DNA from 2 places in the Actinoplanes sp. ATCC 53533 genome. Region 2 is predicted to be linked to the other one. Evidence: predicted binding sites of a transcription regulator. Region 2 holds the regulator's gene; the other holds the start of a gene.
What was found. Region 2 encodes HspR, which represses chaperone genes until heat shock. Its sites were predicted from a motif close to TTGAGTNNNNNNNACTCAA; they were not measured.

Region 1 (22,316 bases), on a different contig from region 2:
GGTGCAGCCGGCCGGCGCCGTCGAGCGCCACGACCACATCGTCGGCGACGTCCAGCGCCCAGACGGTCTCCGACCCGGACACGGCGATCGTGATGACCGGTTCGGTAGTCGTCGTGTCGTACACCTGAAGGTCCTGCCCGGTCGTTGCCACGACGAACGGTGCGTGCCCGCAGGCCACCGCACGGCCCCACTGGCCCAGCGGCACCGCACCGAGCGCCGTCCCGGTCAGCGGGCACCACCAGCGCAGCCACCCGAGGCCGCCGATCGTCACGGCGACCGGGCGGCCATCGGCCAGGACGGTGGCGGCGATGTCGCGGACCGGCTCCGGGCCGGGCGGCGCCGGCGCCACACCCGGACGGCGGTAGCTGCCCGTGCCGGGCAACGGATCGACCACCGGCATGACGATCGTGCGCGAAAGAACACCGGCGTCCACGTCGAAGACGCAGACCCGCCCGTCGAGGCCGCCGGTCACCGCGAGCAGCGGCCCACCGGGTGGCCGGACGCACGCGACTCCGGCAGCGTCGTGCGCGTCGTGCAATACCGTCGGCGGCGGCGCGCCCTCGGCGAGGTCCCAGGCGCCGACGCGCTGGTTGTGGTGGGCGACGACGGCGACCCGCTGCCCGTCGGACCGGGTGGCGCAGGCGGCGGCCGCCGGCGACGCCAGCGGCACCGGCGGTGGCACCGGTTGCTCGTCGAGGGCCCAGGCGCGCACCACGCCGTCGCGACCCCCGGTGAGCAGGCAGGTCTCGGCCCGGGCGGTCACCGACACCCGCAGCTGACGGGTGTCGACCGGCGGCTCGCCCGGCCGCGGCGGTGGCGGGCAGTCCCGCAGCCGGGGCGGGTCGTCGGTGATCGCCCAAGCGCGCGTTTCGCCGCCCGTCACGGTCGAGTCCATCCCGCTCCAGTCGTCGACATAGCCGGTCTGCTCGATCCCGACCAGCAGCGGATCTCCCTCAGCCGGGGTCACGGCGTGCAGAGACCGCAACGGGATGGGCAGGGTGAGCCGGTCCAGCTCGGCCGGCACGCCGTCCGCCGCCTCCCACAGGCGCAGCGTGGTGCCGTCGACGGCGGCCAGGACGTGCCGGCCTTCGGCGCTGGTGGAGCCGGTCTTCCCGGCTCCCCACCCGCGCACGAGCTGGTCGCCGGTGTCGAGGTCCCACACCCCGTACTCGCCGGACTCCGCGACAGCGCCGACGATGCCGCGGACAGTCCACAGTGCTACGACCGGCCCCCGGAGCACCGCGATCGTGCGGTGGTGAGACTCTTCGACCGGCAGCAGCCACCGCGCCGACCACGGCAGGCCGCCTTCGTAGGCGAGGCGGTCGGCGAGCTGGTCGGCCCCGGCGCGGCGGGCGGCCAGCTGCACCTGCGCGCCGTCCTCGACGCTGCCGTGCAGGTAGGCGCCGGCGCGCAGGCGGGCGGCGGCAGGCTGTTCCACACCGCCGAGTGTCGCCGACCGCAGCCCCGGTGACCAGCGGGAATGTTCGGGCGAGGTGTGCCGAACAAGCTCAGAGGCGGGCCAGGGCGTCGTCGAGGTCGGCGGCCGTGATCGGGGCCGAGGTGCCGGTCTCGGCCAGCATGTCGTCGACGACGGAGGCCAGTGCGGCCGGCAGAGCCGGTAGCCGCTGACGGATCGGGATCGCCGGCTCGCGCAGCACGACGGCGACCGGGTCGGCGCCGGGGCGGAAGTCGCGCGGGGTGGCGCCGGTGAGCATCCAGTACAGGCAGGCGGCCAGGGCCCACACGTCCGCGTCGGGGCGGGCGTACTTGTAGTCGATCAGCTGGCGGCGGGGCATGAAGGCCACGCTGCCGGCGATCGCCCCGGTGGGCGTACGGCCGCTGAGCCCGGCCTGGTCGAAGGCCTTGGCCAGGCCGAAATCGGCCACCTTGAGCCGGCCTTCGGCCGTCAGCAGCAGGTTCTGCGGCTTGATGTCGCGGTGCACCAGCCCGCGCCCGGTGGCGGTCGTGCCGTCGGCGTGCAGCACCGGAATCTCGACGGTGTGCGCGTAGCGCAGGGCGGCCGCCGCTTGGCGGGTGAGGGCCACGGCTTCCTCGATCCCGAAGGGCCCGTGGTCGGCGACGCTGCCGCCGGGGCAGTACTCGGCCACGAAGCCCAGCGGCTCGGCCAGGCTCCGGTGGAAGCGCACGATGTTCGGGTGGCGCAGCGCGGCGGTGCAGTCCAGCTCGCGGCGGAACAGCTCGGTCGCGCCGGGGGCGGTCAGGGTCTTGACCGCCACCAGGCGGCCGTCCGGCTCACGGGCCAGGTGCACCACGCCCTGGGCGCCACTACCCAGCTCGCGCAGCACCGTCAGGCCGTTGTGCGCGACCGGGCGGACCACCACCCGCACGACCACGTCGCCCAGCCACAGCTCATCGCCGTCACGCAGGTGCCGCTCACCGTCGATCAGGACCCCGTTGACGTACGTCCCGTTGTGACTGCCGAGGTCGCGGACCACGACGCGGGGCGGCCGGATCACCACCAGGCAGTGCCGCCGGGACACCCGGCGGCCATCGTCGGTCACCCGCACGTCACACGCCGGATCGCGGCCGAGCAGCACGTCCGCGTCGCCGGTGAAAGCGTGCCGCGCCCCGCCGGTCACCAGGACCACGTCAGCCAACGTCGGTGAAAGCATGCCGCGCCCCTCCAGTGACCAGGACCACCTCAGCCAACGTCGACTTCCCAGGCCAGCTCCCACACCCGCAGGCCGGCGCCGATGTCGACGGTGACCAGCAGGCCGCCGTCATCGTTCAGCCGCACCACATGCAAGTCCGTCCGGTGGCCCTCCATCGTCCGCAGGCAGCACCCGGTGGCCAAGTCCCAGATCCCGACCGTGTCGGTCCCGCCGGCCACGACCGCGAACGTCCCGTCCGGCCCCAGCGCGAAGATGTGTGGATCTTCGGGCAGGGAGAGCTCGTGACGCACCTTCCCCGTGCTGATCTCCCAGACGACCAGCTTGGACAGGTCGGGCGTGGCGGCCAGCAGCCGATCGGCGGTGAAGGCCACGTTGGTGCGGCCGGTAATGGATGGCCGCCGGCTGCGGAACGAGTAGCGTTTCCTGCCGCGGGCCGCGTCCAGCGCGGTCAGCAGCATGGGCTCGTCGACAAGCACGGCGGACTTGTCCGGCGTGAAGTGCAGCCGGGTGTCGTGCCACATCCGCAACCGCCGCTTCCACTCCGGGCGCCGGCCGTTCGGCCGCCACATCCGGACCTCGCCCCGCTTGTCCAGGCACACCATGCGCAGAGAGTCGGGGCTGATCGCCACGGCCGCGATCGGGCCGTCGCAGGCGCGCGTCGCGGTCAGCCGCACCCCCGTGGCCAGGCCGCGCATCCGCAGCATGCCGGACTCGTCGCCGTACAGGATCCGCTCGCCGGACTGGTCCAGGTCGAACGCGGTGATCGCACCGGTCTCGCCGGCGATGACCTCGGAACGGCCGTCCCGAATGTCGAGCACCTCCACGGTGCCACCCCAGGTGAGCACCACGAGCAGGTCTCCCCGCGGAGTCCACCGCATCTCCCGCGCCTTCGCGGTCAGGCGGTGCTCGAAAGTGCCCACCTTTCGGGCCGCCGGGACGTCCCACAGGTCCACATGACCGGTCCATCGCCCGATCGCCATGGCGAGCCCGTCCCGGCGCAACGCGATCGTCGGCGGCTGGGTGAACACATCGCGGCCGTCCATGCTGTACAGCTCCCAGGCGGCGATCAGACCGGCCCGGCGGCCGTGCGGAAGCAACGAGCGCCAGGCGGTCAGCAGCTCGGGGTGCCGGGTGTAGCCGGGCACGTCGCGGGCCGACCGCAGCAACGCGGCGGCCTCGGCGAACCGTCCGCCCTCGACCCAGGCCCGGGCCCGGGCGAGCAGGTCGTCGAACGATTCCTCGGCCCGGTGCAGCTCGGGTGCCGGGCGGGGACGCGCGTAGCACCAGGGCGCCTGGTAGTCGAAGCCCGGCATCGACCGCAGCACGACTTGATAGTGCCCGCCGAGCGCCACCGCGCTGCCGTCCGTGCTGATCGCGCCGGCTTCCACGCCGAGCAGAAGTTCTGGGAGGTCGTCGTCGAGGATGCGCAGGCTGTGCCCGTCGCGCGCGTCCAGGATCTGGGCCGACCGGGAAGGTCCGCCGACGAGCAGGCCCCGGGCGTCCGGCGCGAGGGCCATGATGATCTCGTACCGCAGCCGGTGGGCCGCCGTGCTCACCACGGCGGCCCGTCGCGCGTCCCAGACCACGAGCGGCCCGTCCTGCCAGGCGGCCACCGCGCACCGCGCGTCGGCCGTCACCGCGACCATGTCACCCGGGAAGTGTGTCCACGGCGCGCCGGAGGCAAGGGTGCCGCGCCGCGGCCCGATCCACACCGCGACGCACTCGCCGGTGGTCACCGCCCAGTGCCGGACCGTGCCGTCGCCGTCGTCGCTGCTGACGTTGCCGCCGAACGACGCGGACAGCACCCGGCGGCCGGTCCGGCTCAGGGCCAGCGACGTGACCCCGCCGGTGTGGCCGGTCAGGACGACGGGGTCGACGGCCGCACCGGGCTCCCAGATCTGGATGCGGCCGCTCCGGTGCCCGGCCGCCACGTACCGGCCGTCGCCGCTGACCGCCACGGAGATCGCGCCGGACGCGTTCCGCCGCCATTCGCGCGGCGCGCCGTCGGCCACGTCCCACAGCGTGATCGAGCCGTCCTCGCGCAGGACGGCACCGAGCCGGCCGGTCGCGTCCAGCGCGATGGCGGAGACCTCGGCCCCCTGCAGCAATGCCAGCGGCTCGCCGGCGGCCGGGGTCCAGCGGTACAGCCAGCCGCCACGCAGCCCGAACAGCACGTGCTCGCCGGCCGGCCCGGCGGCCACCACCCGGACCTCACCGGCGGGCGCCTCGGCGCTGACCCGGGGCGCCCGGCTCGCCCGTTCCTCCAGCGCGGCCACCGCCTCGGCCGTGGCCGGGCCGGCCGCGGCCGCCTCGCGCAGCAGCTCGCCGGCCCGTTCGTCCTCGTGCCGCTCGAGTTCGACGCTGCCGAGCAGCAGGGCACCCCGGCCGGGCTCGGTGTCGCCACCGGCCGTCCGGGCCGCCTCGAGGGTCGAGACGACCTCCTCACCGGTGATCCGGCCGGCCCGCCAGCGATGCAGGCCGAAGTTGTAGACCGAGGGGAGGTGGTGCGGATCGGCCGAGACCGCGTCGCGCCACAGGCTCTCCGCCTCCTCGACGCGGCCCAGGTCGAGAAGGGACAGCGCCTGGTTGGACAGGCCGTCCGAGCGCAGCAGCGCCGGGCGGGGCGCGGACCGCGGGTAGGGCTCGCCGGTCAGGTCGGCGTACCGGGTGATCAGTTGCTCGACCAGGTCGCCGAAGCCGTCCGGGCGGTCGGCGAAACAGCCGGCGAGCAGGTCGGCGACCTCGGAAGGCAGGCTTTCGCGGACGTTCTCCAGGGCCTCGGCCGCGGCCTGACCGAAGCGGGTGATCCGTCGTCCGGCGAACATCTCCGCCACCGTGATCGCCCACGACCAGACGTCGGTGGCGGAGGTCAGCCGGCTGCTGCGATCGCCGGCCGCCGCGGCGGCCTGCTCGGGCGAGCTGTACGCCGGGGTCCGGCCGGCGAAGGTGCCCTCCGCCGCGGCGACGGCCAGGCCGAAGTCGGTCACCTTGGCGGTGCCGTCCGGTTCGAGCATCACGTTCGCCGGCTTCATGTCCTGGTGTACGAGGCCGCTGTCGTGCGCGTGCCGCAGGCCCCAGGCGGTCTGGATGGCGACGTCGAACATGCCGGCGTGGTCGAGGCGGCCCCCGCGGATCGCCTCGGCCAGGCTGCCACCGTCCACCCACTCGGCGAAGACCCGCGGAATCCCGTCGATCGTGCGGACGTAGACGCAGTTCACCGTGTGCGGGTGCAGGCCGAGCCCGACCCAGGTGGCGGCCTCCGCCTCGAACAGCGCGAACGAGGCCGACCCGCGCGGCGTCTTGACCGCCAGATCCACTTCCCATCCGAGGTGGCGCACCCGGTGCACCACGCCCATGCCGCCGGCGTGCGACTCGCCGAGCACCTCGTACTGCCCGAGGATGATCTCGCCCGCCGCCCACGGCATGCTCAGTCGCCGAGCGCCACGAAGATGGGGCTTCCGACCAGCACGTTCATGCCCTCGTGGGCGTCCAGTTCCGGGTAGGGGCTCGGGCCGTACGCCAGGCGCTTGGCCACGAACTCCAGGTGTTGCTCGCTGCCGCGCAGCTGCCGGTGGGCCAGGTGGGCCGCGGCGAGTGCCTCCGGCTGCCCGGCTGCACCGTCCGCGGCCAGCACGCCGCGGAGCCCCTCCACGATGCCCGGGAGGGAGGACGGCGCGAACGGGTCGGCCACTCCCTTCTCGCCGTGCAGGTGCCCGGCGGCGCCGCCGAGCCCGACGACCGTGCGCTCGGTCGCGCCGCCGAAGTAGACCAGGGAGGACATGACCGGCCCCCAGCGCATCGGCATCCGGCCGCGGAAGTACTGCCCGGGCTCGTCGACCGTGCCCACGTCAGCGAAGTCGTCGAGATATCGCACGACTCTTTCGAGGCGCGCCACCCTGTTCGAGGTCGCTCCGACCTTGCGCTTCGCGCTGGCCAGTTTGAGGTCGAAGCCGACCTCGGACTCGCTGACGCGCCCGAAACCGGGGTCGATCTGCGGCAGCATCATCTCGACTTTGGAATCACTGATGTAAACGTAATAGCGGAGCGACACACCGCCACTGTACTGACACCGGGCTATCCGACCGGTCGTCACCGGCGCCGCGTTCAGATCCAGGCGGTGCTGCGGCTGTCGACGTCTTTCCAGGTCGCGATCCCGTACGCGCTGAGCAGGAGCTTGCGCAGCAGGACCAGCAGCGCCGGCACGACGGTGACGTCACCGATGCGGGACAGGTGCGCCAGGTCGGGCGGGTACGGCGGGAAGTCCGTGCCCATCCGCAGGTTGAGCTCGTTCTCCTCCAGCATGGCGCCGACCAGGGCGATCAGGCTGTCCCGATCGTCGGTGGCGCGCAGCCGGCGGGTGAACCGGTAGGGCGCGGCCGGCCCCTGCCCGGCGGTGAGTTCGGCGAGCAGCGTGCCCCGGTCCGTCTCCGGCAGATAGCGGATGATCGCGGTGAGCAGCGAGCCGGGATGAAAACGCACGAAGAAGCACGCGCGGTTCGGACCCTGCCCGACCGCGACGACCAGCGCGACGATTCTGTCGTCGCGCTGGTCGAGCAGCCGGTCGGTGGAGAGCAGCGTCAGCGGCGAGCGGGCCCGCTGTGCCCACGGCGGCTCATCGACCCGGTCCATCCGCGCGGCGGCCCGGCTCGCGAGCGTCTCGAGCTGCCCGTCGGTCGCCACGGCGAGCGCCAGCAGGGCCGCGCGGGCGTCGGGGGTGCCCATCTCGACGATCGCGTCGAGGACGATCTCCCTGGGCATCCCCATCAGGTCGGTGATCGAGATGAACGGAGCGCCCAGCGCGGCGCCGACCGACGCCGCGCAGAGTGGATCGCGCAGCGGGGTGAGGCGGAAGCCGTGATCCCGGAACAGCCCACGGAACTCGTCGAGCCGTCGCCGCACCGAGACGTCCGCCCCGGAGCGGTGCGAGCGCCAGATCTCGGTGTCGGAGTCCACTTCCCGCAACGTCGAAAAGGGGCTCGAGGTGTCCCGGCGCCGTCCGAAGAACATGCTGTCGATGATGACATCTCAGTGATGTGTCTCGATAGGCGCGGGGCCGGTAAAGGGCACGCGGCGTCCGCCGCCTCCCAGAAGATCGACGAGATCGCCGCGTCTTCTGGGAGGTCGGCCGGGCGTCAGGCTGCCGCGACCATGCCGGTGGACACCGGGTCCAGGGCGGTGCCGAGGATCTCGCGGACGTCGGAGACGATGTGCACGGTCAGCGCCTTCAGCACGTCGTCGGGGACGTCGTCGAGGTCGGGTTCGTTGCGCTGCGGCAGGTACACCTCGGTGAGGCCGGCCCGCTGGGCGGCGAGCAGCTTCTGCTTCACGCCGCCGATCGGCAGCACCCGGCCGGTCAGCGAGACCTCGCCGGTCATCCCGACCTCGGCGCGGATGGTGCGGCCGACCAGCAGCGAGACCAGCGCGGTCGTCATGGTGACGCCCGCCGAGGGCCCGTCCTTGGGCACCGCGCCCGCGGGCACGTGCAGGTGGATCGGGTGGTCGAGCTGCTCCGGCGAGATGCCGAGCTCGGCGGCGTGCGCCCTGACGTAGGAGAGCGCGATCTGCGCGGACTCCTTCATCACGTCGCCGAGCTGGCCGGTGACGGACAGCCCGCCCTTGTCGCCGGGCAGCAGCGACGCCTCGATGTAGAGCACGTCGCCGCCCATCCCGGTCACGGCCAGGCCGGTGGCCACGCCCGGGCCGGCGGTGCGTTCGGCCGACTCCGGGGTGAACCGCGGCCGCCCGATCAGGTCCTTGAGGTCGGCGGTGTCGACGGTGGCGGGCAGGTCCCGCAGCGCCACCTTGCGGAACGCCTTGGCGAGCAACCGCTCGAAGGACCGGACGCCGGCCTCCCGGGTGTAGTACGCGGCGATCTCGCGCAGCGCGTCCTCGCTGACCGTCACCTCCTCAGCGGACAGGGCGGCCCGCTCCAGCTGCCGGGGCACCAGGAAGTCGCGGGCGATGGCGACCTTGTCGTTCTCGGTGTAGCCGTCGATCGAGATCAGCTCCATCCGGTCGAACAGCGCCTGCGGGATGGTCTCCAGCACGTTCGCGGTCGCGATGAACAGCACGTCGGACAGGTCCAGGTCCAGGTCGAGGTAGTGGTCGCGGAAGGTGTGGTTCTGCGCCGGGTCCAGCACCTCCAGCAGCGCCGCCGCGGGGTCGCCGCGGTAGTCGCTGCCGACCTTGTCGACCTCGTCGAGCAGGACGACCGGGTTCGTCGAGCCGGCCTCCCGGATGGCCCGCACGATGCGGCCGGGCAGTGCGCCGACGTACGTCCGGCGGTGGCCGCGGATCTCCGCCTCGTCCCGGACGCCGCCGAGGGCGACCCGGACGAACTTGCGGCCCAGCGTGCGCGCGACCGACTCGCCCAGCGAGGTCTTGCCGACGCCGGGCGGGCCGGCCAGCAGGATCACCGCGCCGGACCCGCGGCCGCCGACGACCGTCAGGCCACGGGCCTCGCGGCGGGCGCGGATGCCGAGGTATTCGACGATGCGTTCCTTGACCTCGTCCAGGCCGTGGTGGTCGGCGTCGAGCACCGCCCGGGCCGCGGTGAGGTCGGTGGCGTCCGTGGTGCGGACGTTCCAGGGCAGGTCCAGCACCGTGTCGAGCCAGGTCCGGATCCAGCCCGCCTCGGGGTTCTGGTCGCCGGCGCGCTCCAGCTTGTCGACCTCGCGCAGCGCGGCCGCGCGGACCGCCTCGGGCAGATCGGCCGCCTCGACGCGGCTGCGGTAGTCGTCGGTGCCGTCGGACTCGCCCTCGCCGAGCTCCTTGCGGATCGCCTTGAGCTGTTCGCGCAGCAGGTACTCGCGGTTGCGCTTCTCGACGGACTCGCGTACGTCCGTCTCGATCTTGTCACTGACGTCGGACTCCGCCAGGAAGTCCCGGGTCCATTCGACGAGCAGCCGCAGCCGGGCCTCGACGTCGGGGGTCTCCAGCAGCTCCCGCTTGCGGTCGTTGGACAGATAAGGTGCCCAGCCCGCGGTGTCGGCCAGGTCGCTGGGATCGTCGATGGCGCTGACCGAGTCGATGACCTGCCACGCCTCGCGCCGCTGCAGCACCGAGACGACCAGCTGCTTGTATTCGGCGGCCAGCTCGCGGACGTGCTCGCTCGGCGTGCCGGCCGCGACCAGCTCGGCCTCGACCCACAGCGCCGCGCCCGGCCCGGTCACGCCACTGCCGATGCGGGCGCGCACGCCGGTGCGCAGCACGGCGGCCGGCGCGCCACCGCGGACCTTGCCGGTCCGCTCGACGCTGGCCACCACACCGTACGACGCGTAGCGGTCATCGAGCCGCGGGGCGATCAGCAGCTCGGAGCCGGCCGAGGTGCGGGACGCGTCAACGGCGGCCTGGGCCGCCTCGTCCAGCTCGACCGGGACGACCATGCCCGGCAGCAGGACGATGTCGTCGAGGAACAGCACAGGAAGTCGCTTGCTGGTCACGGGGACACCTCCGGAAAAGTTGAGTACAGGCGACTCAACCGCGCGAGGGCTCACGATCTTCCGGCGTTCGCTGCGGGCGAACACCGGCTCGCCGGCGCACGGTTCTGCCGCCCGCCGGGGTAGCGGCGGGCGGCAGAGTCGACGGTGCGGCGGGCTCGTCAGATCGCGACGGGCACGCCCTCGGTGTTGGCCACCTCGTCGTGGCTGGCCCGGACGAGGACCAGGGCGATCAGCGCGGCCAGCCCGATCAGCCCGGCACTCACCCAGAAGGCGACCGTGTAGCCGTGGATCGTCGCCGCCCCTTGGATCGCCGGTGACGCGGCCGATGCCGCGTGATCGGCGACGTATCCGGCCACCACCGAGGTGAAGATCGTGTTCAGCAGCGCCGTCCCCAGTGAGCCGCCGATCTGCTGGGTGGTGTTGATCAGCGCGCTGGCCACCCCGGCGTCGTGGTCGGCCACGCCGACCAGGGCGGTGTTCGACATCGGGCCGAAGGTCACGCCCATGCCGAAGCTGATCAGGAGTTCGCCCGGCAGGACGTGGGTCCAGAAGCTGGTGTCCGCGCCGATCCGGGTCAGCGCCACCATACCGATCGCGGACAGCAGCATGCCGCCGAACATCAGCGTGCGGGGGCCGACCCGGGTCAGCAACTGGGCGGAGAGGGCGGCGCCACCGATGATGCCGAAGGTGAACGGCAGGAACGCGACGCCGGTCATCATCGCCGAGTAGCCCAGCGTCACCTGCAGGTAGAAGGTCAGGAAGAGGAAGACGCCGAACATGCCGACGCCGATCAGCAGGGCGGACAGGAACGCGCCGCCCCGGTTGCGGTCGAGGATCACCCGCATCGGCAACAGCGGGTGCTCGGACCGGATCTCGATCACCACGAAGGCCACCAGCAGCACCACGGCGGCGACCAGGAAGGTGATGGTGCCGCCCGAGCCCCAGCCGTCGCTGGCCGCCTTGGTGAAGCCGTAGACCAGGGAGACCAGGCCGGCGGTCGACGTGATCGCGCCCGGCAGGTCGTACTTGGTGTTGCCCTCGGCCTTGCTCTCACTGACGTAGCGCACGGCGGCCAGGGCAGCCAGGACCGCGATCGGCGTGCCGACCAGCAGCGTCCAGCGCCACGAGGCGTACTCGGTGAGTACGCCGCCGAGCAGCAGGCCGATGGCGCCGCCGCCGCCGGCGATCGCGCCGTAGACGCCGAACGCGCGGGCCCGTTCCTTGGCGTCGGTGAAGGTGACCGTCAGCAGCGACAGCGCCGCCGGGGCCATCAGCGCACCGAAAGCGCCCTGCAACGCCCGGGCGGAGAAGAGCATTTCCGCGTTCTGGGCCAGGCCACCGAAGGCGGAGGCGGCGGCGAAGCCGAGCAGGCCGATGATGAAGGCCCGCTTCCGGCCGGTGTAGTCGGCGATCCGGCCGCCGAGCAGCAGCAACCCGCCGAAGGCGAGGGTGTAGGCGGTGATCATCCACTGCCGGTCGGCGTCGCTGATGTGCAGCGCCGTCTGGGCGGTGGGCAGCGCGATGTTGACGATCGTCGCGTCCAGCACGATCAGCAGCTGGGAAACGGCGATGACGGCGAGCGCCAGCCACTTACCTTTCCCATTTTCCGATGATATATCCGGTGCTGGTGGGACGGCGGCGGCAACGGACATGGGGGTCTCCTTGAATGAGCGTGCGGTAGCCCGCCCGGGCATAGCCGGGCGCCGAAGTGACGAAGGAAAGAAAGAGAGGGCTGGGGTTACTGCCGCAGCAGCGGCAGCACGATGTCGTCCACGACGTGGTCGATGAACTGCGCGTCGAGCGGCTTACCGAAAGCGAAGTGGTGCATGAAGAACAGGCCGGGCACGATCTCGTCGATCAGGCCGGCGTCGTATCCGGGGCGCAGCTCGCCGCGCTCCTCGGCCCGGGCGCAGATGGCCGCTGCGATCGGGGTCTTCGGGGAGCGCATCGACCGCAGCTCGGCGGCCAGCTCCGGATCCTGGTGCATCGCCATGAAGAGCCCGGCCATGATCGGGCCCTCCTCCCCGGCGACGGTCTCGCCGAGCACGCCGAACCAGGTCACCAGGTCGCCCCGCAGGTCGCCGGTGTCGGGCATGGTCTCCGCTGCGCCTTTGCAGAAGCGGACCGCGTCGGACACCAGGGCGGGCTTGGTGGGCCAGTGCCGGTAGAGGGTGGCCTTGCTGGCCTTGGCGCGGGCCGCGACCGCGTCGACGCGCAGCCCCTGATAACCGGCCTCACCCAGCAATTCGTAGGTCGCCCGGAGGATCGCCTGCTGCCGCTCGCCGTCGAGCGGACGGGGACCGCAGCCGAGGAACCCTGACACGCCGCCGGACTCTCGAACGGGGTCACCCTTGCTCGCCATCTGCCCTCCCCCACGCGATCCTGCCAGGACTGGTGATCAGAGTAGCCGACCGCCCAGCGAAACGAAACCGTTTCGTACACTACAGCCGGTGATCCACCCTGGCGCCCCCATGTGACGCGGGATACAGCCTCGAAGATCTCCCTCAGTCCGGTGGATCGGGCGGGAGCCGCCAGGACAGGCGGTCGCGGATTCCACACCAGACGGTCAAAAGCCGAGCGGCGCCTCGCCGCCGGCTGCCTCCAAGATCATGAAGATCTGGGGCGGTGCGGGCGGGCTGTCCACTCGGCGATACCGGGTCGATCCCGTACGACGTCGCACGGCGGCCCGGTGCGTCTCCGGTCGGAAACGCACCGGGCCCCTCTCAGCGACGCTTGTTGACGCGTTCGGAGAGGACGAGCATGCCGTCCCGGCCCGGTTTCGCCACTGTCGTGTCCTTTCGGTTTCGGAGCACTTCGCCGTTCTGCCTCAGCCTGGATCCACCGATGAATGTCGGATGGGTGGCGAGCCGGAGATAGAAGATGCCCTCTGAGCTGGAAGGATAGGAGTTCTTCAGGCTTCTATTCCGCCGCTCGAGAGGGCACCTCGCAGGTGAGATTACGCCATGACGCGCCGGTGGTCCGCGCAACCTTTGATGATCCGAATCTGGTGTCGTGTGCCGGGCTGGTGCCGGTGATGCGCCTGGCCCAGCAGGTGGGTCTGCACGACGCGGTCACCGACCGGGTTCGGCTGCCGACCGACAAGGGCGCGAACCCGGCAGGCAAGGTGGCCACGATCGTGGCCGGGATGCTGGCCGGCGCGGACAGCATCGACGACCTCGACATCGCCCGGCACGGCGGGATGCCGTCGCTGTTCACCAGCGTGTACGCCCCGTCAACGATCGGGTCATTCCTGCGCACCTTCACCCACGGTCACGTGCGGCAGTTGCAGGCCGCCGCCCGTGACACCTTGATCGGCCTGGCCGGGCGGGTGCCGATCCTTGCCGGTGCCGACGTTCTGACCTTTGTGGACGTCGACTCGGTGCTGCGCCGGGTCTACGGCAAACAGAAGCAGGGCATCGGGTTCGGCCATGCGAAGGTCGGCGGTTATGACGTCTGGCTGCGTGGCTACAACCCACTGATCGCCACGCTGTCCACACCACTGTCAGCACCGGTGATCGCCGCAACGAGGCTACGGGCGGGTAACGCCGGCTCCGCGCGGGGCGCCGCGAGCATGATCGCCGAGGCGATCACGACCGCCCGCGCGTGCGGCGCGTCGGGGGAGATCGTGGTGCGGGCCGATTCGGCGTTCTACGCCAAGACCGTGATCACCGCATGTCGGCGACGCAACGTGCGGTTCTCGGTCACCTGCCGGATCGACGCGAAGATCCGCACGGCGTGCGAGAGCATCAGCGAACACGAGTGGATCGACATCAAGTATCCGCAGGCCGTGTGGGATGAGGACGCCGGCAGGTGGATCTCCGATGCGCAGATCGCCGAAACCACCTACACCGCGTTCGCCGGCACCCGCTACCAGGTGACCGCACGGCTGATCGTGCGTCGGATCCGCCGTGACGACCCCGCCCAGCACCCCGGCCAGGGCGAACTGATGCCGTCTTATCGGTATCACGCGGTGCTCACCGACTCGCCGTTCGTGCTCGCCCAGGCCGAAGCGCAGCACCGCGGCCACGCGATCATCGAGCAGATCAACGCGGATCTGATCGCCGGGCCCCTGGCGCACCTGCCCTCGGGCCGGTTCAGCGCGAACGACGCCTGGCTTGCCTGCGCCGCGATCGCCCACAACCTCACCCGCGCCGCCGGTCATCTTGCCGCGGGCGCCTGGTCGGTCGCCCGGCCGGCGACCATCCGGACCCGGATCATCAACGTCGCCGCCCGGATCGCGCACCGGGCCCGCACCATCCACCTGCACCTACCCGACAGCTGGCCTTGGCAGACAGCGTTCGAGAACATCTACACCGCCACCGCACCAGGCTAAAAGCACCCCTACCGGACCGGAACAGGCGGCCGTCGCAGGCCACACCACCAACCCAACCATCCCGAAGACCACACCCCGGAGCGAGCCGACCACGAGATCGGCGGATTCCCCACGCCCACCGAAACGGCGAACCGCCCGACATCGAAACAATCAATCAGGGATCAGCGCCAACTGCGTCGGTGGATCCAGGCTCAGCGCCGATTCACAACCCGCTCGGAGAGCACGATCATGTTGTCGCGACCCGGACTGCTGCGGCGGTTGGTGTTTCGCATGGGCGTGTCCTTTCGCTGCACACCGGCCGTCCACACGGTGAAGTCCCGGACAACTGCCTCCCGGGACAACGGCCTTGGTGGGACGAGACGCTAGCCATTCGCTGCCGCCGCCGACAAGCACCGCCCGGGCAGCTGTCCGGAACACGCCTCAGCCATTGACGAAGATCCCGTCCGGCCGAACGCTGTGCGCACGCGGCGGGCACCCGACCGGCCGACCCTGAAGGATGGTGGCGACGATGTCGGTGGCGCTCGAACCGGTCCACGTAGGACCGTTGACCGAGGCGGAGCTCGGCTGGTGGGTCTCCGCCCTGGTCCACCAGCGGTCCACGGGGTCCGGCGCGGAGGCGGCCGATCTCGCGTTCGTCCGCCGCGTGGTCCGCGACGCGGTGGTCGCCGACGGCGGCGTCCTCGACACGGTGGCGGTGCGCCAGGCCGGTGTGGTGACGGCCGCGGCCCGGCTCTTCGAGTGCCTCCACCCACTGACACTCGCAGCCGACATGCGGCTCGACGGCCTGTGCGCGGCCGGGGCGCCGGCGGCGGCCCAACTGCTCGCCGCCGTGCCGCACCGGTGGGCGGTGCGGGCGGAACTGCCGCTGCGGGGTGACGCGGCGCCGCTGGCCGGGGTGCTTACGGCGGCCGGGTTTCAGCCCGAGGTGCTGACGATCCGCCGGTCGACGGCCGGCCTGGCCGAGGCGCCCGGCTGGCAGGTCCGCCCGGCGACCGCCGCCGACGCCGGCTTCGTCCGCTCATGCCTGGCCGCAGCGGTCCGCAACGGGCTGGCCGGCGAGACGACCCGGGTCGACGTCGACGCGTGGATCGCCGCCCGGTTCGCGGAACCGTTCCACCCGGAGGCCGCGTGCGTCGTCGCCGAGCGGGACGGCCGCCCGGTCGGGCACGGCTACGCCACCGTGGGCGACGACCGGTACCGCCCGGCGCGCGCGGCGACCGTCCACGACGTCTTCGTGCTGCCGGAGGCGAAGGGCACCGGAGGCGCGCACGCGATCACGGCCGCACTGGCGTCCGTGCTGCGGGCTCGAGGCGTACCGGTGATGGAGGGTGAGGTGATCATGAAGGGTGATCCGCAGGCGGCATTGCGCGCCGGCCTCGCCGGCACCGGCTGGCGCGAGGACCGGATGCGGTGGGTGCGCACGCCCGCGGATCCCGGGTCCGGTCATGAGCCGGTGCGATAGTCGCCGACGGTGGCCTGGATCCAGCGCCCGCAGGTGAGCCCGTTGTTCCACACGCCCATCTTTGGCGAGCTCGGCGCGGCCAGCGGGCTGCTGTGCTACGGTAACCCCGTTGCAGTTTTGATTTCCGTAGACGTTTTCGGCGCCTGATGGGTTATCCAAAACCCATTCCAGGCGCTTTTTCGTTTGTCGTGTCGGTTCGGCGCGGGTGATCAACGCAGCGGCGTGTGAGCCCGCACACTGCGGACTCCAACACCTGCGAAGGAGCAGACATGACTACAGGCACCGTGAAGTGGTTCAACGCCGACAAGGGCTTCGGCTTCATCACCCCCGACGACGGCGGCGCCGACGTCTTCGCCCACTTCTCCGCGATCTCGGCCAGCGGCTTCCGCAGCCTCGACGAGAACCAGAAGGTCGAATTCGACATCACCCAGGGCCAGAAGGGCCTCCAGGCGGAGAACATCCGCCCGCTCTGACCCACACGCACCACCGAACGGCGGCCCCCTGAACCAGCGGGCCGCCGTTCGGCGTCTCACTTCTCACCCGGGACGGTCCTGCGCGCCTACCAGCTCAGCTCTCCGAGCTCGTCCTGGAAGGTGCCGGTCGGGCCGTCCGCGCCGAGCGTGGCCAGGCGCACGACAGTCCTGGCGCTCTCCACCACCGATCTTCCGATGCCGAAGGCGGCGGTCATGTCGGTGGCGGTGGCACCGGGCTCGATCGCGTTGAACTTGATACCCGGCTGGGACTTGGCGTACTGGACAGTGAGCATGGTGGCTGCCGACTTGGACGCCGCGTAGAGCGCAAGCGGGAAATTGAACTCCGGCCGTTCGGGATTGGTCACCGCCCAGAAAGATCCCATGCTGCTCGAAACGGTGACCACCGTGGGGTTCGAGGACTTCCGCAGCAGCGGCAGCGCCGCCTCCGTGACCCGGACGATTCCCACCGCGTTGGTGTCGAACGCCCGCAGGGCCGCCGGCCCGTCGACGACTCCGTCCGCGAGGATGCCCGCGTTGTGCACCAGGACGTCGAGCCGGCCCTCGGCCGCAGCAACGGTTGCCAGCGCGTCGCTCACCGACGCGTCGTCGGTCACATCGAGCTGCACGAATCGTGCGCCCAGCTCCGCCGCGGCCTTCTCGCCCCGCTCGATGTCACGGGCTCCGATGTAGACGGTGTGGCCCACCTCCATGAGCTGCTTGGCTGTCTCGAAACCGATGCCCTTGTTCGCGCCGGTGATCAGTGTGACGGTCATGCGCTTCCTCTCGGTGTGCGGCCCGAGCGGCCGGCGTAGCGCCACCTCTTTTTGTACCGCCCGGTTGCGGGAAACCGTAGCAAGTTTTGTACCGCTCGGTTGGTGAGCCCGATCACCATTTGTACCGAGCGGTAGGATGGGCCGGTGAGCACTGAGACGCCCATCATCGGACGACCGCGGGCCTTCGACGAGGAGACGGTCCTCGGCCGGGCCGCCGAGGTCTTCTGGCGACACGGCTACGAGGGTGCGTCCATGACCGCCCTCACCAGCGCGATGGGCATCAACCGGCCGAGCCTGTACGCCACGTTCGGCAGCAAGCAGCAGCTGTTCCAGCGCGCCTTCGCCCGCTACCACGAGACCCAGGTGGCCAAGGCCCGCGCCGCACTCGACCAACCCACCGCGCACGCCGCCATCGAAGCCTTCCTGCGCTCCAGCGCCGATCGCCTCACCGCCAGCGATCAACCGCCGGGCTGCCTCTCCATCCAGGGCGGCCTGGCCTGCTCGCCGGAGAACGCCAGCATCTCCGAGATCCTGGCCGCCGGCCGAGCCGCCACCGAGACCGCCCTCGAAGAACGGCTGTCCCGCGCGGCAAGGGAAGGAGACCTCCCCCATGGCATGGATCCCCGGGCACTGGCACGATTCTTGATGGCGCTCAGCGAGGGTCACGCCGTCCACGCCGCGACCGGCGCGAGCCGCGAAGACCTCCAGGCCTCCGTCGACATCGCCCTGCGGGCCGTCACGCCCCACTCCTGACGGCCGTCAGGAGCAGCGCGACATTTTCCGACAGCGCCACCCGCACGGCCACGCCTATCATGGCCGCGACGCCCGGCCGGCGGCCGGGAGCGGAGGGAGGACACGCCATGCGCATCGGTCTTCGAGGGACAGTGGCAGGCATCGTGACCCTGGTGGTCATCCTCGTCAGCGGCGCCGCGGCCGTCGCCGCTCCGCCCGGCTCGGGCGCCGCCGTCCCCGGCACCGCCTGGTGGATCGACCCGGTAACCGCCCGGATCGTGGTCGCCGCCGACGACACGGTCACCGGTGCCGCCCTGGCCCGGCTCACCGGCGCGGTCGACCGGCTCGGCGGCCGCCTCGTTCGCGAGCCGGGCGTCCGCACCCGCCGGATCGCCGGCGGCGACGTGGTGTTCGGCAACGCCGGCTTCCGCTGCACGATCGGCTTCAACGCCCGCCAGGCGCTCAACGTCTACTTCCTCACCGCCGCGCACTGCGTCGGCGACATCGGCACCCCGGTATTCGCCGATCCGAACGGCCTCGTGCCGATCGGGGTGGTCGCGGCCAAGGACGAGACGCACGACTACGCCCTGGTCCGCTACACCGACGCCGCCATCCCGAAGCCCAGCGCCGTGAACCTGTACAACGGCACCCTCCAGCCGATCACGGCGGTGTCCGGCGGCTCCGTCGGACAGGCCGTGCAGCGCTCCGGCCCGGTCACCGGGGTGCGGAGCGGCCGGATCACCGCGCTGAACGTCACCGTCTACTTCGCCGGCGGCATGGTCACCAACCTGATCCGCACCACCGTCTGCGCCGAGCCCGGCGACAGCGGCGGACCGCTGTTCTCCGGCGCTACCGGGATCGGCATGACCGTCGGCGGCAGCGGCAACTGCACAGCCGGCGGCGTCACCTACTTCTCCCAGGTCACCCGGGCGATGAGCCAATACGGCGTGACCGTTTACTGAGTCCGCTCCCGATCATCGAGCAGCGCGGTTTCGCCGACGTCGTAGCGGTTGATCCGCGGTGAGGTGCCGGGCCGGGCGCTAATGCTGGTCTCAGGTTGATCGGGGAGGATGAGCGGCAAAAGCATCGACGGGAAGGGGGCGGGCCGGCGTGCGGATCATGATCGCGGATGATGATGCGGCCATCCGTGAGTCGCTGGAGCGGGTGCTCCAGGTCGAGGGTTACGACACCAGCACCGTCGCCAACGGTCTCGCCGTGCTCGACGGGGTCGGTGGGGCCGGCGGTGACACGCTGGATCTGCTGATCCTCGACGTGATGATGCCCCGCCTCGGCGGGTTGGAGACCTGCCGGCGGTTGCGGACCGCGGGCCGGGATCTGCCGGTGCTGATGCTGACCGCCCGTGACCAGGTCTCCGACCGGGTCGCGGGGCTGGACGCGGGCGCCGACGACTACCTGCCCAAGCCGTTCGCCACCGAGGAGTTGCTGGCCCGGGTGCGGGCCCTGCTGCGCCGGCGCACGCCGACCGACGGGGAGTCGCAGATCCTGTCGTTCGCCGACGTCCGGCTCGATCCCGACAGGTTCGAGGCGTGGCGTGGCGGGCGGCCACTGCGCCTGACCCGGACCGAGTTCTCCCTCCTGCAGGTCCTCGTGCGCAACGCGACCCGGGTCTTGACCCGCGACGCGCTGTTCGAGGCGATCTGGGGCTTCGACATGAGTGCCACCGCCAACAACCTCCAGGTATACGTGAGCTACCTGCGCCGCAAGATGGAGGCCGAGGGCGAGCCGCGAATGATCTACACGCTGCGCGGCCTGGGATACACGTTGCGGGAGACTCCTCCGTGAGCAGGCCCGCCAGCCGGGAACCGCGCCGGCTGAACCGATGGTGGCGCCGGCGGTCCCTGCGGACCAGGCTGACGGTGATCGCGGCGACGGCCATCGCGCTCAGCGTGTTCGTGGCCTTCCAGGTGGCCAGCGAGCTCCTGGCCTGGGAGCTGCGGCACACCGCCGAGAATCAGCTACGCGCCGACTCCCGCGTCCTGGCGACGAGCGCGGAGGGCGCCGGTCTGACCCGGGTCCAGCTACCGCCGTATCCCGGATCCGGTCGGCTGGTGCGGGTCATCCTGCCTGACGGCTCGACCCGGACGCCGGCCGGCCAACCCGCGCTGCCCCCCGTCAGCGAGCACGCCGGGCGCGTGGCGCAGGGCGCGTCGGCCGATCTGATGGAGTCGAACGACAGCGACGAGGACGGCTACATCATCTACACGCTGCGGGCGGGCGACGGCGCGGTCCAGGTGGCCCGCGTCGCCGACGACAGCCCGATCAACCAGTTCGGGTTGGGCATGCTGCTGATCGGGCTGCTCTGCGTGGTCGGCGGCGCCCTGGTCGGGCGTACCGTGGCGCGGACCGCGCTGGCACCGATCGACCGGCTGACCGCCGCCGCGGTACGTGTCGCGCACACCCGGGATCTCGACGCCGACATCCCGGATGAGGGCGGTGGGGAGATCCGGCGGCTGATCCAGTCGATCAACGACATGCTCGCCGCGCTCCGGGACTCCCGGCGGGCCCAGCGGCTGCTCGCCGAGGACGCCGCCCACGAGCTCAAGACCCCGCTCACCAGCCTGCGCCTCAACGTCGAGCTGCTGATCCGGCTCGATCGGCGCGGCACCCTGGACAGCGCACTGCCGGCGGAGAGCCGGACCCGGCTGCTCAACGATCTCGGCGCCCAGGTGGCCGAGTTGAGCACCCTTGCCGCCGAGCTGACCGACCTGGCGCGCGGCGACGTCAGCGACGAGAACACCGAGCTGCTCGACCTCGCCGACGTGGTGGTGGCCGCCGCGACCCGGGCGCGTTCCCGCGTGCCCGACATCGAGGTCGCGCTCGACGTGACCTCCGTGTGGGTGAGCGGGCGTCCCGCGGCGCTCGAGCGGGCGGTGCTCAACCTCATCGACAACGCCGGCAAATGGTCCCCCGCGGACCAGCCGATCCAGGTCCGGCTCCGGGCCGAGGGCGCGTCGGCGGTGCTCGAGGTCGACGACGCCGGGCCGGGCATCGACGCCGCCGACGCACCGCGGGTGTTCGACCGGTTCTACCGTGCCGACAGCGCCCGGGCGTTGCCGGGATCCGGTCTGGGACTGTCGATCGTGCAGCGGGTCGTCGACGCCCACGGCGGCCGGGCCACCGTCGCCCGCTCCGCACGCGGTGGCGCGCTGCTTCGGGTCGACCTTCCGGCCGCGGCCCCGCCCGCCCCGATCGCGCGGCTCGCCGCCGGGGAGGACACCGCGGTGCGCTGACCGCCCCGGTGGCGCGGCGCAGGACAAGGGACGGCGCCCCTCGGGCATCGCCCGGCGCGGCTCACCGTCGGGGGCAGGACACCGCGATGCGCCGACCCCAGCCCCGGCCGAACGGCGCAGGAGCACAGGGCGGCGACCGTCGGGCCCATGCAAAGATCCGGGACGGGGCTGGGTCCCCGTCCCGGATCTCGTCCGTGCCGCCGTGCTCACCGCTGCAGCGCGGGCTCCTTGTCGTCGGCGAGCGACTGTTGACCGTCCGGCAGCTCCGTCGCTGGACGGGACAGCCGGCTCGGCCACCAGATCCGCCGGCCGATCAGCAGGGTGAGGGCGGGCACCAGGACCGACCGCACCAGCAGGGCGTCGAGCAGCACGCCGAAGGCGACCAGGAACCCGACCTCGATCAGCATCACCAGCGGGAGTGTGGCGAGGACCGCGAACGTGGCCGCCAGGACCAGGCCCGCCGAGGTGATGACGCCACCGGTGGCGGAGAGGGCTTTGAGCATGCCCTCTCTGGTGCCGAGGCGCGCGGTCTCCTCCCGGGCCCGGCTGGCCAGGAAGATGTTGTAGTCGACGCCGAGCGCCACCAGGAACAGGAATGCCAGCAGCGGCACCGAATAGTCGACGCCCTTGAACCCGAGGATCGTGTCGAAGACGAACACGCTGCCGCCGAAGGCCGCGGCGAATGAGACGATCACGGTGGCCATCAGGATCAGCGGGGCCACGATCGCTCGGAGTAGCAGCCCGAGGACGATCAGGACGACGGCGAGCACCAGCGGGATCACCAGCTTCTCGTCGCGGCTGGTGGTCACCTCGGTGTCGAGGTTCTCCGCGCTCGGCCCGCCGACGATCGCCTCCGCCCCGCTCACCGCGTGCACGGCGGTGCGCACCCGCTTGATCGTGTCGTACTCTGCGACGGTGTCCGGCGCGTCCGTCGGGAACACGGAGATGTCGGCCCAGCCACCGCTGGTCTGACCCGGCATGGCCAGGGCCACCCCGCGAGTGCCCTTGACGATGTCGAGCACCCGCTCCTGGTGCGCCGGCCGCGTGAAGATCGTCATCGGCTGGCCGCCGAGCTCCGGGAAGTGCTGGCGGAGAACGGTGAAGCCGGTGACCGACTCCGGCGCGGACAGGAACTGGTCCTGCTCCCGCAGGGCGCCGGTGTTGCCCGCCAGCCCGATGGCGAGCACGCCGAGGATTCCGAACGAGCCGAGCGTCGC
Region 2 (9,035 bases):
CTGGTAGGTCTGCTCGGGCTCGGCGGTGGTGACCCGCCGGTCGCCGCCACGCACCGCGGGGAAGGCCCCGACCAGGGTCTCCTCGGTGGCGCCGGCGTCGCGCAGGGTCTTGCCGACCGCGCCGCCGACGCGGGCCAGTCCGGCCAGCAGGTGCTCGGTGGAGACGTACTCGTCGCCGAGCGGCTTGGCGATCAGCTCGGCCTCGCCGATCGCGTTGACGAACTCGCGCGACAGGCTCGGCTCCGCGGTGCTGGAGCCGCGGGCGGAGGGCTGCTGCTCGACCGCGCGGACGGCCGCGCGCCGTACGTCGGCCGGGTTGGCACCCACCGCGCGCAGCAGCGCCGACGCCGTGGAACCGCCGGTGTCGAGCAGCGAAAGAAGCAGATGCCACGGTTCAACGGTGGCGTGGCCACGCTGATTCGCGTCGGCGACCGCACCGGTGATGACGTCGCGGCTCTTGGTGGTCAGTCGTTCGGCGTTCATGAGCTCCCCTGGATCGGATCTTCCCAGTAGTGCAGCAATCCGAGACTTGAGCGTATTCCACTCAACTCTAGGTCGGCCAGTCGACCGGGGCATGCCACTTAGGTTTCGGGTCTCAGTTCCAGCTTGATCCAGGCGCGCCGGGTGCCCCCGCCGGGGCCGAGCCACAGGGCGCCGGTCAGGTCGTCGCGGGCCAGCAGCGTGCCGTCGCGCAGCGTGCGCAGCAGGCCCCGGGCCGGCCAGTCCGTCGGCCGCCAGCCTTGGCCGGGCGCGACCAGCCCGATCCCGGACGGGGTGGAGACCGCCAGCGCGCCGCCGCCCACCGGGGCGGCCGAAATGCTGTCGCGCGGATGTCCCTCCGCCTCGACCGGCAGCCAGGCGCCGCCGTCGAGGCGCCAGATCTGCGGGTACGCCCGCGGGGCCACCGTCCCGGCGAGCAGCCACACGTCCTCGTTGTCGGCCGACGCCCGCAGCGTCAGCTGAGTGACGTCCGCCTCCCGGCCCGGCACGACCACCGTCGTCCAGCTGCGCCCGTCGTCGCCGGAAACGGCGGTGCCCTCGGCGCCGGCCACCCACAGGTCACGCCCCGGCCGCGCCAGCACCGAGGTCAGCGGCTGGGACAGGGCCGGCGCGGCCGGCAACGGGCGGCCCGACCGCAGCACCTCGCGCTCCGGCTCGCGGTCGCAGCAGATCTCGTACTCCGCCGGGAGCGGATCGACGGTGCTGGGCCGGAACGTTCGGCCGGCGTCGTTCGACAGATACCAGTGCTGCGGCTCGGCGAGCAGGGCGACCTGACCGCCGACACCGAGCGTGAGCTGGTGCCCGTCGGCGACCGGCTCCGGATGATCCCGCGCGACCCAGCTGCCGCCGCCGTCATCGGTCACGAACAGGCGGGCCGTGCAGTCGTTGTGGTTGCCGACCCGCCGCTTGGGAAGCGAGCACTTGGTGAACAGCGCGGCCCCGAAGCGGGCGTCGAGGAACGACACCGTCCGCGCGTGGAAGCCCGCCGGGACCCGGACGACACTGCTGCGCAGCTCGAACGCCGCGGGTGGCGGCGTGGGCGTGGGCCGTGGCGGCGGGCTGCGCCGAACCACGTCGACCACGGAGCATCCCGCGAGCGCGAGAACGAGCACGACAGCGCCCAGGGCCCGAGGCGGAGCCACCGTCATCGCCCTGACCTCCCGCTCCGTCGAAGGTAACCGGCGTCACCGTGGGCAACGCCACCCGATGGCCGTAGCGTGGCCGTAATGGTCTCGGAGACATCGTCGCAGTCCGGGGCACGCATCGGTCGAGCCCTGCTCCCCCTTGGTTTCCTGTTCCTGGCCGTCGGCAGCTCGACCGCCATGTTCACCCCCTTCCTGTCGCTGTTCCTCAGCACGGACGTCGCCGCCGGCCCGGCGAAGATCACGTTCTTCCTGATCGCCACGCCCCTCGCCGGTGTGCTCGGCTCCGTCCTGATCAGCCGGATCTCCGACCGGTGGCCGATCCGGCGCCGGCTGCTGATCGGCGGTGCGCTGGCCGGCCTGCTCGGTGCCGGCCTGACCGCGATCGCCCGCGACTACTGGGTGCTGCTCGCGCTGACGGTCACGACGTTCGCGCTGGCCGCGTCGCTGTTCCCGCAAGCATTCGCGTACGCCCGGCAGGTGCTCGAACGCGACGACCCGGCCCGCGCCGCCCTGGGCATCAGCGCCCTGCGTACGGTCTTTTCGCTCGCCTGGGTCGCCGGACCGCCGCTGGCGGCCTTCCTGCTGGACGCCGGCGGCTTCGTCTGGGTCTACGGCACGGCGGCGCTGATGTACGCACTCGCCGCCGCGGTCGCGATCTTCTGGCTGGACGAGGTTCCCGCGCCGGTCGCCCGCGCCCCGGACGCCCCGATCGACGACCGTCCCGACGCACCGAGGTGGACGCTGTGGCTCACCGCCGCCGCCTTCACCCTGCTGCAGACGCCGCTGACCCTCTCGGTGCAGGCGCTGCCCCTGTTCATCAGCACCGACCTGGGCGGCGATGTCAGCGACGCCGGCCTGCTGCTCGGGCTCTGCGCCGCGTTCGAGATCCCGCTCATGCTGGGCCTGGGCGTGCTCGCCACCAGGATGCCGATTCGCCGGCTGCTATTCGCCGGCTCGGCGTGCGGTGTCTCCTACTTCGCGCTGGTCGCCGTGTCCACCGACCTGTGGCTGCTGATCGGCGGGCAGGTGCTCAACGCGCTGTTCATCGCCGCGATCTCCGGCCTCGGCATCACCTACATGCAGAACATGCTGCCCCGGCATCCCGGGCGGGCCACGACGTTGTTCACCAACTCGTTTCCGATGGGAGCGATGCTGGCCGGGCCGTTGTTCGGGATCGCCCAGCGGTTCGACTACCGGCTCGCGTACTGGCTGTGCACCGGGCTCTGCCTGGCCGGGCTGGCGCTGCTGATCGTGGTACGTAACGAGCGGATGGCCCGTCCTGCCTGACTGATCCGATACCGTTGGTGCCGTGCGCGTACGGGTAGAGCAGACTCCGCTCCCAGGCATCGGTGTTCGGCACGACCTGATCACCTCGTCGGGCCGTACGGTCGGTGTGGTCTCGCACCGCAACGGCCGTCGCGACCTGGTGCTCTACGACGTGGACGATCCCGATTCCTGCCTGGCGTCGATCCCGCTCACCGACGACGAGGCCGAGGCGCTCGCCGACGTCCTCGGCGCGTCCCTGATGCTCGGTCAGCTCGCCGGGCTCCGGCAGCAGGCCGCGGGCCTGCTCACCGAGCAGATCGCGCTGCCGGCCGGCTCGCCGTTCGTCGGCCGCCGGCTCGGTGACACCCGGGCCCGCACCCGCACCAGCGCCTCCATCGTGGCTGTCCTGCGCGACCGCGAGGTGATCGCCTCCCCCGGCCCGTCCTTCGGCTTCGAGGCCAACGACGTCGTCGTCGCCGTCGGCACCCGCGAGGGCCTGGACGGCGTCACCGCCATCCTCGCCGGCGACACCGACTGAGCCAACCCGCGGCGGAAAACCCCAGCCAAAGGCACCTCAGGAGAGAACAGTGCACAGCACGACGATCCTGCTCATCGAGGTCGGCGCGCTCCTCTTCGCGCTCGGCATGCTCGGCCGCATCGGGCGCCGTTTCGGCTTCTCGCCCATCCCGCTCTACCTGCTCGCCGGGCTCGCCTTCGGGCACGGCGGCTTGGTGCCGCTGTCGGCGAGCAAGGAGTTCATCGAGGTCGGCGCCGAGATCGGCGTCATCCTGCTGCTGGTCATGCTGGGCCTGGAATATTCGGCGAGCGAGCTCGTCGGCAACCTGCGTTCGGCCGCGCCGGCCGGGGTGCTCGACGCGCTGTTCAACGCGCTGCCCGGGGCCGGCTTCGCGTTCCTGCTCGGCTGGGGCTGGGAGGCCGCGCTGGTCCTGGCCGGGATCACCTGGGTGTCGTCGTCCGGGGTGATCGCCAAGGTGCTGGGCGACCTGGGCCGGCTCGGTAACCGCGAGACGCCGGTGGTCCTGTCGGTGCTGGTCATCGAGGACCTGGCGATGGCGTTCTACCTGCCGCTGGTCACCGCCGTCCTGGCCGGGATGGGCCTCTTCGGCGGCGCCAAGGCGCTGGCCGTCGCGGTGCTCACGGTGGTCGCGGTGCTGGTCATGGCGATCCGGTACGGCCACGTGATCTCCAGCTTCATCTCGGTGAAGGACGCCGAGGCGCTGCTGCTCAGCGTGCTGGGCCTGACCCTGTTCGTGGCCGGGGTGGCCGCCGAGCTGAAGGTGTCCGCTGCTGTGGGCGCCTTCCTGGTGGGAATCGCGCTCTCCGGTCCGGTCGCACACCACGCGGTGCAGATCCTGTCGCCGTTGCGGGACCTGTTCGCCGCGGTGTTCTTCGTCGTCTTCGGGCTCTCCACCGACCCGGCCACGATGCCGGCGGTGCTGCTGCCCGCGCTGGGGCTCGCCGCGCTGACCATGCTGACCAAGGTGCTGACCGGCATCTTCGCCGCCCGGCGCGTCGGCGTCGCGCTGCCCGGCCAGGTCCGGGCCGGGCTCGCCCTGATGCCGCGCGGCGAGTTCTCGATCGTCATCGCCGGGCTGGCCGTGGCGTCCGGCGTCGAGCCCGAGCTGGCCCCGCTCGCGACCGCCTACGTGCTCATCACGGTGGTGACCGGGCCGATGTTGGCACGCCTGTCGGATTACGCCTGGTTCAAGGCGAAGCTCCGGAAAAGGACCGCCGTGCGTCGCCCGGTGGGTGCCCTCCCAGCTGCTGAATGACCCTTTCCGCGTTCAGCGAGCACTAAGCTACTGGCCAGTATCCGAAAGTGATCTCTTACGACTTCCATAGAACGCGCCCCTCGCGCTAACGTGTCGCCGCGACAACAACGTGTTATCGGGTGACCAGCGACTCGCCGGATGCAGGGGGATGCCTTCCCAGCGGGTCAGCACGGCCCTCTGCCGGGGAGGACGGCGGCATGAGTGAGCTAGACGAGGCGGCGTCGTGACCGTGCGCGAGTCTGCATTCTTCGGGTTTGTCAACCCGGTCGACCCGCGACCGGAAGAGCTGCAGGCCTGGGCATACCACCCCGAGGCCGTTCCCCTGGACGCGATGCCGTCCGACTGGGACCTGCTCATCGCGGGTGACGTACTGGCGCCGACCCTTTTCGAGCTGGCGATGGACCGGCAATGCCCGGCCCGCCGGTTCGCGCTGCACTGCATGTACATCTACGCGGCCGACGGCGTGCGTCCCAACGCATCGTCGCAGCGCAAGCGGCGGCTGAAAAAGTACATCGAGCGCGCGGAAGAGGTCGGCGACGAGCCGATGGCGATGTGGGCGCACAACTGCCGGGTGCTGATGACCCGGCCCGAGCTGTTCGAATACGAGGACTGGATCGAGGGTGGCCTGGTGCGCCACCCCCGCCGCCTCGCCGCCTTCGGCCGACGCTGAAGGCGCCTTCGACCGCTGCTGAGACAGCCGGCCGACGCTGCTGAGACAGCCGGCTGTCCTGGACAGCCGGCTGTTACCGCTCGCCCGAGCGGCGCGGCCGCCACACCACCAGGGCGGTCGACGGGCGCTCCTGCCTGACCAGATCGCGGCCCGGATACGGCCCGACGGCCTCGAGCTGAGCGATCCGCTGATAGGCGTCGCCGAGCTGCTGGTCCAGCTCGGCGATCCGCTCCTGCAGCTCACCCAGGAGCTGTTCGAGCCCGATGATCCGCTTGATGCCGGCCAGGTTGACACCTTCCTCCTGGCTTAGCTTCTGCACCTCGCGGAGCAGGGCCACGTCCCGCTCGCTGTACCGGCGGCCGCCGCCACCGGCCCGGCCCGGCTGCACCAGGCCGAGCCGGTCGTACTGGCGCAGGGTCTGCGGGTGCATGCCGGCCAGCCTCGCCGCGACGGAGATGATCAGGACCTTCGCATCGGAGGCCTGCTCCACCGAGATGCTGATCTCTTCATACATGTGCCACCTCCTGACAAAGGTCCTGAAGCTAACCGCGGCGCAGCCGGGCCTCGATGCGCTCCCGCTCGGCGTTCGGCGTGAGCTTCGCGAACTGTTCCAGCGCGTCCCGGGCCTCGGTGGTCACCGCGGCCGGGGACGGGACCTGCACCTCGACGGTGACCAGCAGATCGCCGGCCTGGCCGTCGCGACGCTGCACGCCCTTGCCGCGCGCCCGCAGCGTGCGGCCGCTCGGCGTGCCGGCCGGCACCCGCAGCGTCACGGGGCTGTCCAGCGTGGGCACGCGCAGGTCGGTGCCGAGCACCGCCTCCGCGAACGTGATCGGCACGGTCAGCGTGATGTCGTCCCCGGTGCGCCCGAAGATCTCATCCGGCCTGACCTTGACCTGCACGTACAGGTCGCCGGCCGGGCCGCCCTTCTCGCCCGGCTCGCCCCGGGCCGAGAGCCGGATGCGCTGGCCGTCGGCGACCCCGGCGGGAAAGCGCACGTTGATCGTGCGGTTTTTGGTCACCCCGCCCGTGCCCCGGCACTCCGGGCACTTGTCGTCGACGATGCTGCCCGCGCCCTGGCACTCGCGGCACGGCTCGGAGAAGCTGAACGACCCCTGGTTGCGGGAGATCAGCCCGGAGCCGTGGCACTGCGGACAGGTCCGCGGCACCGTGCCGGGCTTCGCCCCGTTGCCGTGGCAGGTGTCGCAGACACCCGGCGACCGCAGCGTCAGCGGCAGCGTCGTGCCCTTGACCGCGTGCGCGAAGTCGAGCGTGACCTCGGCCTCGACGTCCCGGCCACGCTGGGGTCCCCGGCGTGCGCCTGCTCCCGCCCCGCCGGCGCCACCGCCGGAGAAGATGGAGCTGAAGATGTCGGAGAACCCGGCCCCGCCGAACCGGCGGTCGCCGCCCGCGGCACCCTGGCCGGCCCCGCTGAACCCGCCGCCGAACAGGTCGGACGGGTCGAACTGGGAACCACCCGGGCGGGCGCCCCGGCGGAACGCGCCCGAGCCGAACAGGGAGCGCATCTCGTCGTACTCTTTGCGCTTCTTGTCGTCCGACAGCACGTCGTACGCCTCGGACGCGGCCTTGAACCGGTCCTCGGCGTCCTTGTTGCCGGGGTTGTGGTCCGGATGGTTCTCCCGGGCCAGCTTGCGGTACGCCTTCTTGATCTCATCGGCGGAGGCGGACTTGCCCACCCCGAGAACGGCGTAGAAGTCCTTCTCCAACCAGTCCTTCGAACTCATCCAGCCCACCTCCTCCACCGGATCGTCGTCGCATGTGCCGAGGTCCCGCCCACCTCGCGGTGGGCGGGACAGGTGCGTGTCACTCGGGGTCGGCGACCGCGACCAGGGCGGGCCGCAACAGCCGCTCGCCCAGGGTGTAACCGCGGCGCATGACCTCGACGCAGGTCGGCTCCGTGACGTCGGCGGACGTCAGATGCGCGACCGCCTCGTGGCGGGTCGGGTCGAACGGGTCGCCCTTCTCGCCGAACGCCACGAGACCGAGCTTGCCGACCGAGGCGTTGAGCGCCTCGGCCACCGTGGCGAACGGTCCGACCAGGTCACCGTGCTCGCGGGCCCGGTCGACGTCGTCCAGCAGCGGCAGCAGCGAGGTGAGCACCGAGCCGGTGGTCTGCTCGGCGGCCACGCTGCGGTCGCGGTCGACCCGCTTGCGGTAGTTGGCGTATTCGGCCGACACCCGCTGCAGGTCCCTGGTCCGCTCGTCGAGCTCGGTGCGCAACGCCTCCAGCTCGGCCCCGAGGGCGGGCGTGTCGACAATCACGCCCTCCTCGGGCTCCTCGGCGGCGCGGTGGGCGCCTCCCGCGGACTCCTCCTCGGCCTGCTTGGCCACCTTGGTGTCCTTACCTTTCACGTCGATCTTGCGCCGGTCCCGGATGACGACGCGCTCGGTGCCCTGACCGTCGTTCTCGTCGTCCGACCGGCTCACTTCTTGTCGTCCTCGACGATCTCGGCGTCCACGACGTCGTCCGCGCCGGCCTTCGGGCCCGCGCTCGCGCCGGGTGCACCCGCGTCAGGGCCACCGGGAGCGCCCTGCGTGCCGTCCGGGCCGGGTGCGCCCTGCGTGCCGTCCTGGTTCTGCTGCGCGTACAGCAGCGAACCCGCCTGCTGCGAGACCTGCGCCAGCTTCTCGTGCGCGGTCTTGATCTTCTCGATGTCGCTGCCGCCCAGCGCGCCGCGCAGGTCGCCCAGCGCCTCGCTGATCTGGCCGCGCGCGTCCTCGGGCAGCTTGTCGCCGCTCTCGGCCAGGAACTTCTCGGTCTGCCACTGCAGCTGCTCGGCCAGGTTGCGCGTCTCCGCGTCCTCCTTGCGCTGCTTGTCCTCGTCGGCGTGGTCCTGGGCGTCGCGCATCATGCGCTCGATGTCGTCCTTCGGCAGCGCGGAGCCGCCGGTGATCGTCATCTTCTGCTCCTTGCCGGTGCCCATGTCCTTGGCGCCGACGTGCACGATGCCGTTCGCGTCGATGTCGAAGGTGACCTCGATCTGGGGCACGTTGCGCGGCGCCGGCGGCAGGCCGGTCAGCTCGAAGGTGCCGAGCTTCTTGTTGTACGCCGCGATCTCCCGCTCGCCCTGGAAGACCTGGATCAGCACGGACGGCTGGTTGTCGTCGGCCGTGGTGAAGACCTCGGAGCGCTTGGTCGGGATCGTGGTGTTGCGCTCGATGAGCTTGGTGAAGATGCCGCCCTTGGTCTCGATGCCCAGCGACAGCGGGGTCACGTCGAGCAGCAGGACGTCCTTGACCTCACCCTTGAGCACACCGGCCTGCAGGGCGGCGCCGACGGCGACGACCTCGTCCGGGTTGACGCCCTTGTTCGGGTCGCGGCCGATCATCGACTTGACCAGGTCGGACACCGCGGGCATCCGGGTGGAGCCGCCGACCAGGATGACGTGGTCGACGTCCGAGACCTTGATGCCGGCGTCCTTGATGGCCTGCTCGAACGGGCCCTTGCAGCGGTCCAGCAGGTCCTGCGTCATGCGCTGGAACTCCGACCGGTTGAGGGTCGTGTCGAGGTGCAGCGGGCCGGCCGGGCCGGCCGTGATGTACGGCAGGTTGATGCTGGTGGTCGAGGCGGCCGAGAGCTCGATCTTCGCCTTCTCGGCGGCCTCGCGCAGCCGCTGCAGCGCCATCTTGTCGGCGGAC

Region 1: a site for HspR is predicted at 10,095-10,113, ahead of lon (endopeptidase La). Genes of this name have one in related genera too.

What each region holds. Positions count from the first base shown of each region.
Region 1 is NZ_QHHV01000064.1:41,990-64,305, reverse strand. It holds gene DMB66_RS22425 (WD40 repeat domain-containing protein) at 1-1,438, opposite strand, end outside; gene DMB66_RS22420 (protein kinase) at 1,509-2,633, opposite strand; gene DMB66_RS22415 (serine/threonine-protein kinase) at 2,663-6,058, opposite strand; gene DMB66_RS22410 (SAVMC3_10250 family protein) at 6,061-6,684, opposite strand; gene DMB66_RS22405 (hypothetical protein) at 6,738-7,640, opposite strand; gene lon (endopeptidase La) at 7,766-10,075, opposite strand; gene DMB66_RS22395 (MFS transporter) at 10,234-11,727, opposite strand; gene DMB66_RS22390 (TetR/AcrR family transcriptional regulator) at 11,814-12,437, opposite strand; gene DMB66_RS22385 (IS1380 family transposase) at 13,026-14,408, shown strand; gene DMB66_RS22380 (GNAT family N-acetyltransferase) at 14,917-15,870, shown strand; gene DMB66_RS63920 (hypothetical protein) at 15,880-16,017, shown strand; gene DMB66_RS22375 (cold-shock protein) at 16,140-16,343, shown strand; gene DMB66_RS22370 (SDR family NAD(P)-dependent oxidoreductase) at 16,430-17,116, opposite strand; gene DMB66_RS22365 (TetR/AcrR family transcriptional regulator) at 17,261-17,869, shown strand; gene DMB66_RS22360 (S1 family peptidase) at 17,977-18,810, shown strand; gene DMB66_RS22355 (response regulator transcription factor) at 18,959-19,651, shown strand; gene DMB66_RS22350 (HAMP domain-containing sensor histidine kinase) at 19,648-21,099, shown strand; gene DMB66_RS22345 (MMPL family transporter) at 21,306-22,316, opposite strand, start outside.
Region 2 is NZ_QHHV01000233.1:654-9,688, reverse strand. It holds partial or broken gene DMB66_RS50435 (Clp protease N-terminal domain-containing protein) at 1-483, opposite strand, end outside; gene DMB66_RS50430 (hypothetical protein) at 582-1,649, opposite strand; gene DMB66_RS50425 (sugar efflux transporter) at 1,728-2,933, shown strand; gene DMB66_RS50420 (cation:proton antiporter regulatory subunit) at 2,956-3,450, shown strand; gene DMB66_RS50415 (cation:proton antiporter) at 3,500-4,705, shown strand; gene DMB66_RS50410 (hypothetical protein) at 4,929-5,375, shown strand; gene DMB66_RS50405 (heat shock protein transcriptional repressor HspR) at 5,449-5,889, opposite strand; gene dnaJ (molecular chaperone DnaJ) at 5,918-7,120, opposite strand; gene grpE (nucleotide exchange factor GrpE) at 7,200-7,823, opposite strand; partial or broken gene dnaK (molecular chaperone DnaK) at 7,820-9,035, opposite strand, start outside.